3 regions of the Chryseobacterium sp. YR221 genome follow, and region 3 is predicted to be linked to each of the others. Evidence: riboswitches for the same ligand, from Rfam matches in the RefSeq annotation. Region 3 holds a riboswitch; each other region holds the start of a gene.
What was found. A riboswitch is a leader RNA that binds a small molecule or an ion and turns the genes downstream of it on or off. The one in region 3 is predicted to bind cobalamin.
Positions count from the first base shown of each region.

Region 1: it holds a riboswitch for cobalamin, as region 3 does, so the genes downstream of both, B8967_RS14290 (TonB-dependent receptor plug domain-containing protein) here and metE (5-methyltetrahydropteroyltriglutamate--homocysteine S-methyltransferase) in region 3, are expected to answer to the same signal.
Region 2: it holds a riboswitch for cobalamin, as region 3 does, so the genes downstream of both, B8967_RS12145 (acyl-CoA thioesterase) here and metE (5-methyltetrahydropteroyltriglutamate--homocysteine S-methyltransferase) in region 3, are expected to answer to the same signal.

Region 1 covers NZ_FWXM01000004.1:426,584-430,970, reverse strand. The annotation lists gene B8967_RS14295 (YncE family protein) at 1-323, opposite strand, end outside; gene B8967_RS14290 (TonB-dependent receptor plug domain-containing protein) at 320-2,299, opposite strand; cobalamin riboswitch at 2,484-2,670, opposite strand; gene B8967_RS14285 (cytochrome-c peroxidase) at 2,811-3,830, opposite strand; gene B8967_RS14280 (MbnP family protein) at 3,847-4,387, opposite strand, start outside.
Region 2 covers NZ_FWXM01000003.1:674,615-679,001, forward strand. The annotation lists gene B8967_RS12135 (endonuclease MutS2) at 1-1,500, shown strand, start outside; gene B8967_RS12140 (hypothetical protein) at 1,761-2,558, shown strand; cobalamin riboswitch at 2,593-2,775, shown strand; gene B8967_RS12145 (acyl-CoA thioesterase) at 2,889-3,272, shown strand; gene B8967_RS12150 (HD domain-containing protein) at 3,334-3,924, opposite strand; gene B8967_RS12155 (XAC2610-related protein) at 3,933-4,387, opposite strand, start outside.
Region 3 covers NZ_FWXM01000001.1:445,527-449,913, reverse strand. The annotation lists gene mmsB (3-hydroxyisobutyrate dehydrogenase) at 1-381, shown strand, start outside; gene B8967_RS02080 (enoyl-CoA hydratase/isomerase family protein) at 444-1,226, shown strand; gene B8967_RS02075 (Lrp/AsnC family transcriptional regulator) at 1,318-1,779, opposite strand; cobalamin riboswitch at 1,979-2,165, shown strand; gene metE (5-methyltetrahydropteroyltriglutamate--homocysteine S-methyltransferase) at 2,340-4,387, shown strand, end outside.

The DNA.
Region 1 (4,387 bases), on a different contig from region 3:
TTGGAAACATTGACTACGATATACAGCTTACTTCCATAAATTTTAATATCATTTCCTACGTCCCCCAATTCTTTGATCACATTAGGGTTCACCTCGGCATAGATATTCCGATAGTAAGTTCCTTTGGTATAATCGAAAAAGTCAAGCGTACATTTATTGCTTCCCATATTCCCTTCATTCAATACGTAAAAGCCTTTAATGGCAGTATTTTCCGGTGCTGCCAACCCTTCTACCACTTCCTGACGGACGATAATATCATCGGTACGGCAGGCCACAAGAAAAACCAATATGAAGAGGAGAAGACAGAAGTTTATTTTTCTCATAAGGTGAAGTTTAAAGTAATTTTAAAATTTCTTCCCGGCATGGGATAGTTTCTGACCACATCATAATATTGATTGAAAATATTATTCATTTCAAGACTTAGTTTAAACCGATGTCCTGAGTAGTCGAATTTTTTCTGAACGGATAAATCATGGGTATACCAGGGCTGAACAAAATTGTACTGAATATTATCCTGCTGCCCGTCATAGCGTTCCCCAACATAGATCACACTGTAATTGAAACTCCAGTCACGGTAATCCGCCATCAGCGTAAAAGATCCACTGTGCCAAGGGGTATAAGGGATCTGTTTTTTATAAAAGGTATCACCCGGGCTTATATCATCTCCCGGATTACTGATATCTTTTGCACTCTGATAGGTATAAGAAAGCAACGGTTTAATTTTCACTTTGCCCCACATCATTTCAGCCTGGACATTCACATCTGTACCTATGATGTCAACCAGCCCAAGGTTCATCATCATCCAGCGGAACATATTTCCTGTGGGTGCTGCAACAATTTTATCTTTTACCCGGTTGTAATAACCATCTACCTTGGCATAAAAAGCTTTAAAGACAGGATGATTATATTTCTTCTGATAGGTAAACCCCAAATCATACTGCGTCGTAAACTCAGGCTTTAGAAAAGTACTTCCGATATTGGTATAATAAAGATCATTGAAGGTGGGAAGTCTGAAAATCTTTTTATAGAAAGCTCTAAAGGTAAGCTCCGGAACAATAGCCGGCTGGTAGCTCATAAAAATAGCAGGAGTCCATTCACTTCTATCCTCAGGTCTTTTATTTCGTTCCACTTCTTCAAAAGTAAAAGTACCTAACAGACTTCCTAAAACTTTAAACCTGTTCCATTGATAGGTCGTAGCCAAAGCCACCAATGTGGTATACCGGGTAGGATAAGAAAATTGATATAGATCTGCATCCAGATTATTGTATTGGAAATCTGCACTCAAGCTAATGTCCCAATGGGAATTCACTGTATATAAATTGGAAGATGAAATATACAGCTCCCTTTGAATGTAGGTATTATCTGAATATTTAACCAACTGAGACTGTACCGTATCAAGAAAACGGGTATAATCGTAAGCGAATTTTGCTTTAAGCTGAGTTTCGAATTTAGGGAAAAGCTTTTTCCTCAGGTTGGCCTGTACAAAATAATTCTCATCAAACATTCTTGCCCCTCGCCCGTCAAAACGGCTATTCACAACAGGAGCAGGAACACCCCGATTGGAAATATAGCCATAGCCACGGATATTCCAGCTTCCATTATTTAAAGTACCATTCAAAGAGGTTTCAAAACGTTTGGCTTTAATATCAGAGTCTCTTCTTTTAGCTATTGTATCATAGGCAGGCTCTCCGTTAGGATATTTTTTTGCATACCGGTATCTGTAAATACCATCACTTTGCAGAAATTCAGCACTAAAACTTGTGGAAATTCTTGGTGATAGTTTCTGTTCTAAACGGAAAGAAGGATTGAATAAATCAATTGATGCACTTTTTGCCCTCAAAACAAGATTTGTTTTTCGTGTTCCGGTAAAAACAGGTGTTTTAGGCTGCAAATAAATAGAACCTGATGATCCGAAATCCCTGGCGGGCTGAAAGATCTCACTTTTCTGACCGTTGTATAATGATATTTCTTCCAGATCATCCAAAGAATATCTTCCCAGATCCACAAGACCGTTCTGAGCATTTCCCAATTGAATGCCATCATAAAAAACCCCTACATGCTGGCTTCCCATACTTCGGATATTAATGGTCTTGAGCCCTCCTATTCCACCGTAGTCCTTGATCTGAACACCGGAAAAGTACCGTAAGGCATCTGCCACAGAGTGGCTGTTCAGTCTTTCAAGCTCTTCTCCCTGCAATACCTGAGCAGGAACAATTTCTTTAAAGTTCTTTTTGTAAATATTGACAGCCTTAATAGCTTCTTCCTTTAAGGTGTCTTTTTTCTTTATTTGAGAAAACAAGAATTGTGATGTTAACACAAATATTGTGAAAACAACTTTATGAAGTTGAGATGTAGTCAGTTTTGCCACCATTAGCTCATTCAGGGATAATGATGACGCTAATGGATATTAGAAAGCAATGACAAAGCACAGCATGTACTGCACAGAATCATTGTAGTCCTAAAGCTTTATTCCACGAAAGCGTCAAACGTTTATTTATTCTGGCAGGTCTTCTGACTTACTCCATTTTTGAAATCCTTCCCATTAAAAAAACAGTGGATATAATCTTCAAAAACTTTGGTATGGAGCTTACAGCAGCGGGTCTGTTCCGGATTTTCACCGGATTCCCTTTTAAGAGCTTTTTACAGCTCGCCAAATTTCGGCAAAGATATAAAATTCCGGTCAGATACAATACAACGCAGAATAAAATGATTATCAATACATAAACATGAAAAATCCCGTTATTTTCTAACGGGATTTTTCATGAACTTCAATCATCAATTCTGTTGAATTGTTTTGCTCTTATCTATACTTATTTTTTCACAAATTCACGATCGCTCAGGGTTTTCATAAATAAGATAAGATTAGTCTTTTCCTGCTCTGAGAGAGGAATTTTGTTTCCATTGTTTTTAAAGACCGGATCAAGATTATCGGCATCCAGAACACCTTTATCAAAATAATCAAGAACGGCTCTTAAAGTTGGAAACTGTCCAAAACTTCCATAAGGAGCTGTATGTTCTACATTTCGTAATGAAGGCACCCGAAAGCTCATATAATCTCCCGGAAGACCCGTCACTCTTCCACGTCCGGCCTCATTGGTATTGGGGTTCACAGGAAAACCGATATTTCTAAAGCTCTGATCGGTAAAAAGTTCTGTACTATGACAGCTTGCACATTTTTGCTGAAAGGTCTGATATCCCTGAGCTTCGTTTCCTGTAAAAACCTCTCCTTCATTTCGTCTTACTCTGTCGTATTTACTATTGGCAGAAATCAGTGTATACTCGTATTGTGCAATACTTTTATAAATTCTTTCCGCAGTAACGGTTTCATCTCCAAATGCCTTTCTGAATAAATCTCTATACATAAGATCAGTCTTTATTTTGCCAATCACCTCCAAAATAGAAGAACCCATTTCTTCATGAGTGATAATAGGAACCAGCGGTTGATTTTCCAGTTGAAGAATATTCCCGTCCCAATTATAAAAATTCAAAAACATCATGTTCTGAATAGCCGGTACATTCCGTAAGCCTAGTCTATTCTCAATACCTACCGCCTGCGCATTGTTATCGGCAAAAGCATTTCCCTGAATGTGACAGCTGGAACAGGATATTGTATTATCTGCACTGAGTTTTTTATCCTGAAATAACTTCTCCCCCAGCTCTACTCCATATTTTGTAGGCATATTAGATTTCACCGAATTATTTAGTTCCGGAAAGCCAAAAGGAATATTGAGTGATACTTGAGGATTATCATAAGAAACAGGCTCATAATAATCGTTATTACAAGATATTAACAATATAAAAATCGCTAAAATGCTTACTCCTTTTTTCATTACAACAGAGATGAATCTAGTTTTCAACACCAGTCACTGAAAACATTCCTGAAATATCACCGGATCCGTTTCCGCCAAGGTTATCCACAAATTTTACCATTTGATTGGCCGTATGGATATTCGGAGTGGCATTCCCATCCGATCCAGTTCCAGTAACCAGTACAATCGTGTTGATCTTACCTGTCAACAGTTTATCAAAATCTGCTTTAACAGTAATTTTAGGGGCTTTATGATCTACTATTGCATGGGTAGGCAGGTCTAGGGTAACATCTCTGTATGCATCTACTCCCTGGGTAAAATTCCCTTCCGATCCTTTGATGGTGCTTCCTGTATGGATAGACATCTGTTTATGATCTGTCCCATAGAAACCTTCAATCTTTGTAAAACGATAACCGGCTCCCCATTCCCACATCATTTGGGTGTCATTAGAACCGGCAGTTGCATAGAATTTTGGAAACCTCATCTGATCCAGTACATTCAGTTCTCTTTTTACTCCTAATCCGAATTTGATCCTTTTATATTCCCCAGCAGGGATATTATTCAGAATATAACGAAGC
Region 2 (4,387 bases), on a different contig from region 3:
AAAACAGGTTCCATTACGTATATTCAGCCGGACAGTGTTGTAAAACATTACTTCAAACTTCGGGAAAGTGAAGAGGAAGAAAAAAAAGAAATAGACAGGGTTCTCAGAAAACTTACTGGTGAGCTGGCAGAATTTCAACCTCAGCTTTGGAGGTACCAGATTTATATTTTTGATCTTGACCTTACAAGAGCTAAAGCAAAGTTTGCAGACTTAATTAACGGGGTATTACCAAAAATTAACCGCCATAAGACCTTAAAACTAAGGGATGCTTTCCATCCTTTATTATGGCTAAGAAATAAGGTAGAAAACAAAACAATCTATCCTCAAACTCTGGCTTTAACGGAACACAACAGAATTATCTGTATTTCCGGCCCGAATGCGGGAGGAAAATCAATTACGTTAAAAACAGTTGGATTATTACAGCTGATGATTCAGAGTGGTATTCTGGTTCCTGTTCATCCGAAGTCTGAAATGTTTTTCTTTGAGAAAATGATGACCGATATCGGTGATAACCAGTCCATTGAAAACCACCTATCCACCTATTCATCGAGATTAAAAAAAATGTCCGGAATCATCCGCGAGGCTGATGCGAATACTCTTTTACTGATTGATGAGTTTGGAACAGGTTCTGATCCGGAATTGGGAGGTGCTTTGGCTGAAAGTTTCATGGAGTATTTCTACGACAAGAAAAGTTTTGCGATTATTACCACTCACTATACCAACATTAAGCTGGTAATAGAACAGCTTCCCAATGCTGAAAATGCAGCTATGCTGTTTAATGAAGAAACCCTTGAACCCATGTATAAATTGGAAGTGGGACAAGCGGGAAGTTCATTCACATTCGAAGTTGCTGAGAAGAATAGAATTCCAAGATTCATTATTCATTCTGCAAAGAAAAAAGTGGAACATGATATTGTGAATCTTGATAAGACCATTGTGAAGCTGCAGCAGGAAAAATTTGAGGTTGAAAAACTAAAGTCTGACCTTGCGGAAAGAAAAGAGTCTGTAGAAGATAAGCGTGATAACCTTCAGAAGCTGAATGAGCAGCTTCAGCAAAAGCTCTTTAATTTCCAGAAGCTCTATGAAGAAGAACACCGTAAACTTCAGTTTGGAAACAAAATTGAGGCGTTCATAGACAGCTATACAAAAGGGAAATCAAGGAAAGATGTTGTAAAGGACTTTGTAAAGCTTCTGGAACAGGAAAAGTTCAGGAAAATAGGTGCTGACAAAGACGAATCAAAACGTCTTCAGGTAGTCAAAAGGAAGATTACCCAACAGCTTAAAAAGGAAGATGTGATTGAAAAGATTGCTGAAACCAATGAAAAACTGGAGGAGAAACGTAAAAGTGACCGTGCTGTTTGGATGAAAATAGGGCAACGTGTCCGCATCACAGGAAGTACCAGTGTAGGGACCATTGAAAAAATATCCCGAAACAAAGTAATTGTCAATTATGGAACTTTCAAAACGACCATTGACGCGGAGGAACTTGAAAGAATTTAATCAATTGGAGAATGCGTTAATTTGAGAATTTGAAAATTAATCTAAAATAACTAATGGAGAGCATCATGAGATGCTCTCTTTCTTTTTGTACGTTTACCTAAAAAATAAGCTTAAACATCTGATATCTTTTTTTCAATAGGAAAATCAGGTATTTCAGACTCTCATTTAAAGAAAATACAAGATTTAAAAGAACTGCAACAGTATAATTATCTTCCGAAAAGTATTTAATTTATATATTTGGGGATCAAAAATTTATTATAATGATTTCAGTAGGCAAAGCATTCTATCTATCTGCATTTAGTATTTTCTCTTTAGCATTCGTTAAAGGGCAGAATAAAGTTCCTTTTGGAGTGGTAAAAGCTGAAGAAGGATATGCCAATGTACGTGTACACAAGGATAACTACAGGAAGATTGTAGATAAGATCCGTATGCGTAAAGGGGATGTTTTTGTTTATGTAAAGCCGGCACCGGGAGAAACGGAGTGGATATGGATCAAATATCCTGAAAAACAGGATGAGGAAAAGCCTTTTGTAAGGTATGAAACTCTTGAAAAAGAAGGAATGGTAAATAAAGAGCGTATCGCCTATATTGATCAGCTTCCTCAGTATACACCTTCGAAATCCAAGAATGGGAAATCACTGATTTTTACTGATAATTCTGATCCTAAAATCCCTACGGCACAAAGAAGTAAAGTAGTTATTGATATTTACCCATCCAATGCCGGATACCGTAAAAAGGAGAAAGATGCTGACGGAAAACTCCTTAGTATTGACAAGGTGAAACCATGGGGAATCGGTAATGATCTTCCTGAAGGCATGACTGAAATTAAATCAATCAGGGTTCAGCAACCCGGCAGAGGTTCTGTTTTTGTGCGGGAAGCCATCAAAAACATGTTTCAGCCTACCATGGATTTCAATAATGTAGCGGTAACCTCTTTAGACAACGACAATATCTTTCTTTATATGATCAATGGTTCAGGAGAATACAGATATACAAGTCTTTGGACTATAAAAAAAGGAAGAGTGATCAGTCAGATTATTTATCATAATCCGGAATAAATTCATTATTTTTGCCCCCGAAAAAGTTTAACGCTTATTCATCATAGAAATAGGTTCTGCTTAACCGCAGATTAAAAAGGGAATCGTGTGAAAATCACGAACTGTCGCGCAACTGTAAGTAACTGAAGTCTTTTATTAAAGATCCACTGTGCGAGGCATGGGAAGGGGATAAAAGATGTTACGAGTCAGGAGACCTGCCTTTTTCTTAAACAAAAAACTTTCGCGATATGAAGTTTATTGATCTGATGGATTTTTTCAGGAATTTCTTAGATTCCTGGTATTATTCTGTTGTTTGATAATATTTCATTTCGCTTTAATTAATAATGAAATATGACTACAGAAGAAAGAATTGAAGCATCCGAAACCAGAATATTTAAAGCGGTTTTCCCTAACACAACAAATCATTATGATACCCTTTTTGGTGGTACGGCTATGCAGCTGATGGATGAAGTAGCTTTCATTACTGCTACCCGATTCGCAAGAAAAAGAGTGGTCACTGTAAGCAGTGATAAAATTGACTTTAAAAAACCTATTCCTGCCGGAACTATCGTTGAGCTGATCGGAAAGGTTGCCTACGTTGGAAAAACCAGTATGAAGGTCAATGTAGAGATCTACACGGAACAGATGTATTCCTACGAAAGAGAAAAAGCAATCATTGGTGATTTTACTTTTGTTGCCATTGACGAATTCAAAAAACCAATCCAAATCCTATAATTATAAAGTTTCGGGCGGCCTTTGGCCGCCCGAAACTATTTTAGAAAAAAGCGCTAAGCTTTTATTTGATTACTTTTCCGGTTTCCAGATTTCTGGTCAATAACAGTTCAAAAGCCTCCCCCATCTCATCAGAAGCTCTGCAGATGGCATTTTCAAGCATATTTCTAATCTGCTTTTCCGTAACTCCGGCTTCTGTCCAGCTTTTTCCTGAGGTATATGAATTCAGGATAAAAGGAATAATCCTGTCGATAGCACAGGCGAAAATAGCATCCGGTGTTTTTTCCTCTTCAAATTCTATCCATAAATTGAAAAACTCCGAACGTAATGGCTCGTCTAAGATTCCAAAAATCTTTTGGGCAGAAACTTTTTCTCTTTCAAACTTTCCGACCATTGCTTTTTCATCAAAAAGGAAAGTATCTCCTGCCTCAATTTCAACCAGGTCATGGATAGAAAGCATTCTGATAACTCTCAGCAAATCAATGTCAGCACGGTTTTTTGCATAAGGATATAAAATCTGTGCAAGAATAACGATCTGCCATGAATGTTCTGCAGTATTCTCTCTTCTCGAATCATCTGCATTATAATTTCTTCTCTGTACATTTTTCAAAGCATCTACTGCCAGGATAAAATCAATCTCTTTCTGAATCTTCATTATGTTACTTATCTATTATATTGATCTGCCGGATACACCTTGATTTTGGTCACCCATTTATTATTTATTTTTTCTTTGGTCATCACTTTTACACGGTCTTCATTGGTCATATCCTCTTCCCTCTCCAATACCTTTTCTAATCCCTTATTAGGAATTACTCTATATTCCGTAGTAAAAATCATGCAACATCCGGATTTTCCTGTGGCTACAAGACGTTTGCGCTTAGCATCTACCCCAAATAATCCAAAATAACTGGAACCGATTTCCGTAAGTTCCTCACTTTTTACAAAAGCCATTCTCGTACTATTGAATACATAGACATCATAGGATGCACTGCTGTAATTTCCTTTATTTCCATTTCTGACAGCGATATCTTCTGTTCCGTCAAAATTAAAATCATCAATAATAAAAGGGCTTTCTTCATTGGTAAGCTGGATCATTTTTCCAGGCATCAATTTTTGCC
Region 3 (4,387 bases):
AATATGCTGCTAGCCATTCATATGATTGGCACCTCAGAAGCGATCAACCTGGGAGTAAAACATGGTCTGGACCCCAAAATATTAAGTGAAATCATGCAGAAAAGTTCCGGTAAAAACTGGTCTTTAGAAGTATACAACCCATATCCCGGTGTGATGGAAAATGCTCCGGCTTCCAGAGCCTATTCAGGAGGCTTTGCCGTAGATCTGATGGCTAAAGATTTAGGCCTTGCCGCAGAAGCCGGATTGGAAACCAAAACCTCTACACCATTAGGGAATACCGCACTGAACTTATACAGAATCTGGAGTGAAACAGGACATGGGAAAACAGATTTCTCCAGTATTCTTCAATTTTTAAATGGAAAAGGGAATATTGAAAATTAAAACAGCCATTCACCCTCTATTTTCATTCCCAATATTTAACCTTTAAATTTCAACGTAAGACAATGAATTTTGAAACATTAATATATCACCAGGAAGGCCATATCGGAACACTAACGATCAACAGACCACAAGCTTTGAATGCTTTGAATGAAACAGTTTTAAAAGAACTTACTTCATTTACGGAACAAATACAATCAGACCGGAATATAAGAGTCTTAATCATTACCGGGTCCGGGGATAAAGCTTTTGTTGCAGGAGCTGATATCAAAGCCATGCAGGGGATGAGTCCCAAAGAAGCGGAAGACTTTTCAATGGTGGCACAGACGGCATTTAATGCTGTTGAAAACCTGCCGTTTGCAGTGATTGCAGCCGTAAATGGATTTGCCCTGGGCGGTGGTTGTGAACTGGCATTATCCTGCGATATTATTTTAGCAAGCGGAAAAGCGAAATTCGGGTTACCGGAAGTTACATTGGGCTTATTACCATGTTTTGGGGGTACCCAACGTCTTCCAAGAGCGATTGGTTTATATAAAGCCAGGGAAATGGTTTTCTCAGGAGACTTTTATTCCGCGGAAGCCTGCAAAGATTTCGGTTTTGTCAACCATGTTTTTGCACCCGAAGAATTACTGAATGAAGCTCTAAAGCTGGCCAAAACCATTGCATCAAGAGGACCTGTGGCTGTTGCAAAAGCAAAACAGTCTTTAAATACAGGATCTGAACTTCATATCTCTGAAGGATTAAAACAAGAAGCGGCTTTATTCGGAGCATTATTTACCACACAGGACCATAGCGAAGGCATAGGGGCATTTATAGAAAAAAGAACCCCTGATTTCCAGGGAAATTAATACGATCGAATATAGAAAAGTTCGACCGCCCTTTTTAATCTGGTCAGGATGAGGATGTCTGAAAATTTTTGTACATCCTCATCTTTTTGTATCAGATCGTTAATCCATGGGTATTTTTCACTTCTGCCATTACAAAGGTACTATGTGTACTTCCGATAGAATCTACAGATCCCAGTGTATTGAATACAAAATCCTGATAATGTTTCATATCCCGGACCTGAACTTTCAGCAGGAAATCAAAATCTCCCGAAATATTATAACATTCTGCCACTTCTTCTATATCCATAATTTCATTAACGAAATCATACCCTACAGAACGGTCATGAATTTTCAGTTTGATCTGGCAGAAAACGGTAAAACCCCGGTTAAGCTTATCAGGATCAAGAACTGCAGCATATTTTTTCACATAGCCTTCCTGTTCCAGACGTTTCACCCTTTCAAAAACAGGAGAAGGAGAAAGGTTAACTTCTTTGGCAAGCTCCTTAACGGTAAGTTTTGCATTTTTCTGAAGCAGTCTCAGCAGCTGTATATCTTTGGTATCGAGATGTTCCACAGGATATTATTCTTTTTAGTATTAATTTTCATCAAAGTTACAGAATTATATTCTTTTAAAATTTAACTATAAGGATATATTTGCTTTATTTTAAATCAATACTTGTTCATTTATTCTGTATGTGTAATTTTACACAAAATTAAAATCTTCTATCAATACAGATAGTCAGTATAATTAATAAAGAATAGTTCTTTACAATACTTCATCAAACAGGGGAGGTTTTACGTAAGGTAAATTAATAGGGAATCGTGTGCAAATCACGAGCTGTCGCGCAACTGTAAGTAACACACCAAAGGTTTCTGTCCTTGTGATCCACTGCCTGAAAGCGGGAAGGACGACAGAAACTGTTACAAGTCAGGAGACCTGCCTTTACTGAATTGACAATGCTTTCGCGGTCTGAAGCTTTGGGTCATACAGATGATATATTTTTTAGTACGTTTTTCTCAGAGTAAAACGGGATTATCAGATATGTCATTATTTTCCCAAAAATAGATACCGGCAAAAGCATTACGAAGCATTCAAAGAGCTTTTAAAAATAAGTTTAATTAAAAGTTTAAAAAATGCAAACGCACATTCTAGGCTATCCGCGAATTGGTAGCAAAAGAGAACTCAAAAAAGCCTGCGAGCAATATTGGTCAGGTAAAATTCTTTTGGAAGAACTTCTTACTACAGGAAGGAATATCTGCAATCACAATTGGAATATTCAGAAGGAAGCAGGGATAGACCTTATCCCATGTAATGATTTTTCCTATTATGATCAGGTACTGGATATGAGCTTAATTGTAGGAGCTATTCCGGTACGTTATCATGAAGTCGCCCTTAAAAAAAATAATTCAGAACTGGATCTGTACTTTGCGATGGCCAGAGGATACCAGAAAGACGGACTGGATATCACGGCCATGGAAATGACCAAATGGTTTGATACCAATTATCATTATATTGTTCCAGAATTTTATAAAAATCAGCAGTTTAAACTGACTTCCGACAAAATATTCAACGAGTTTGCGGGAGCTAAACAAGCTGGAATTAATGCCAAGCCGGTACTCATCGGGCTTGTTTCTTACCTTCTTTTAGGAAAAGAAAAGGAAGAAGGATTTGATAAACTGGATCTTGCAAAAAATCTTCTTCCGGTATACACCGAAATCATAACAAAACTTCAGGATCAGGGTGCCCAATGGATTCAGTTTGATGAACCGTTTTTAACCTTAGATATAACGGAGAAAGCCAAAGAAACCTATCAGTACGTTTATCAGGAACTTAGAAAGCAGTTTCCAAAACTGAAATTCATCATCGCAACCTATTTCGACGGATTGAAAGACAATGCATCTCTTGCTGTGTCACTTCCTGCAGACGTTCTGCATATAGACCTGGTGAGAAATCCTGAGCAGCTGGAAGATATTTTAAATGCTATTCCTGAAAACCTAAGCCTGTCATTAGGAGTGGTAGACGGAAGAAATATCTGGAAAAACAACTATGAAAAGTCTTTGACTTTCATTAAAAAAGCTACTGAAAAACTGGGTACAGAAAGAATTTTTGTGGCTCCGTCATGTTCATTACTTCATTCGCCTTGTGATCTGGATTTTGAAACGGCCCTTCAGCCTGAAATTAAAAACTGGCTGTCTTTTGCAAAACAAAAAGTGAAAGAAGTCGTAAGTCTTAAAGCTCTTGCTTCAGAAACTGAGGATGAAAGTATCCTTGCAGATTTTGAAGACAATAAAAAGGCTGTTGCCAGCAGAAAAACATCTTCTCTTATTCATAATGATAAAGTGAAACAAAGAGTGGCTGCCGTTACTGAAGAAGATGCTCAGCGAAAGAATTCATTTAGAATCCGTAAAGAAAAGCAGCAGGAATCATTACAGCTTCCGCTATTCCCAACCACCACCATAGGCTCATTCCCGCAAACTACTGAAGTAAGAAGCTGGAGGGCCCAGTTTAAGAAAGGAGATCTTAGTGCAGAACAATACGATGCTTTATTGAAAGAGGAAACTCAGAGAACCATCCGTTGGCAAGAAGAAATAGGAATTGATGTCCTTGTTCACGGAGAATTTGAACGTAATGACATGGTAGAATACTTCGGGGAAAAGCTTGAAGGATTTATTTTTACTAAAAATGGCTGGGTACAGAGCTATGGAAGCCGTTGTGTAAAACCACCCGTTATTTTCGGAGATATTTCCCGTCCTGATCCAATGACTGTATACTGGTCTCAATATGCGCAATCCCAAACCAGTAAATGGGTAAAAGGAATGCTGACCGGTCCTGTTACCATATTACAATGGTCTTTTGTACGGGATGATCAGCCCCGTGCCGAGACTTGTAAGCAGATTGCTTTGGCGATCCGTGATGAAGTAGTGGATCTTGAAAAAGCAGGAATCCGGATTATCCAGATTGATGAGCCTGCCATCAGAGAAGGTCTTCCATTGAGAAAAGCAGAATGGCAAAACTACCTGAAATGGGCTGTAGAAGCCTTCAGAATCTCAGCAAGTGGAGTAGAAGATGCTACCCAGATCCATACCCATATGTGCTATTCTGAATTTAATGATATTATTAAAAATATTGCCGATATGGATGCAGATGTCATTACGATAGAATGTTCGAGATCTCAAATGGA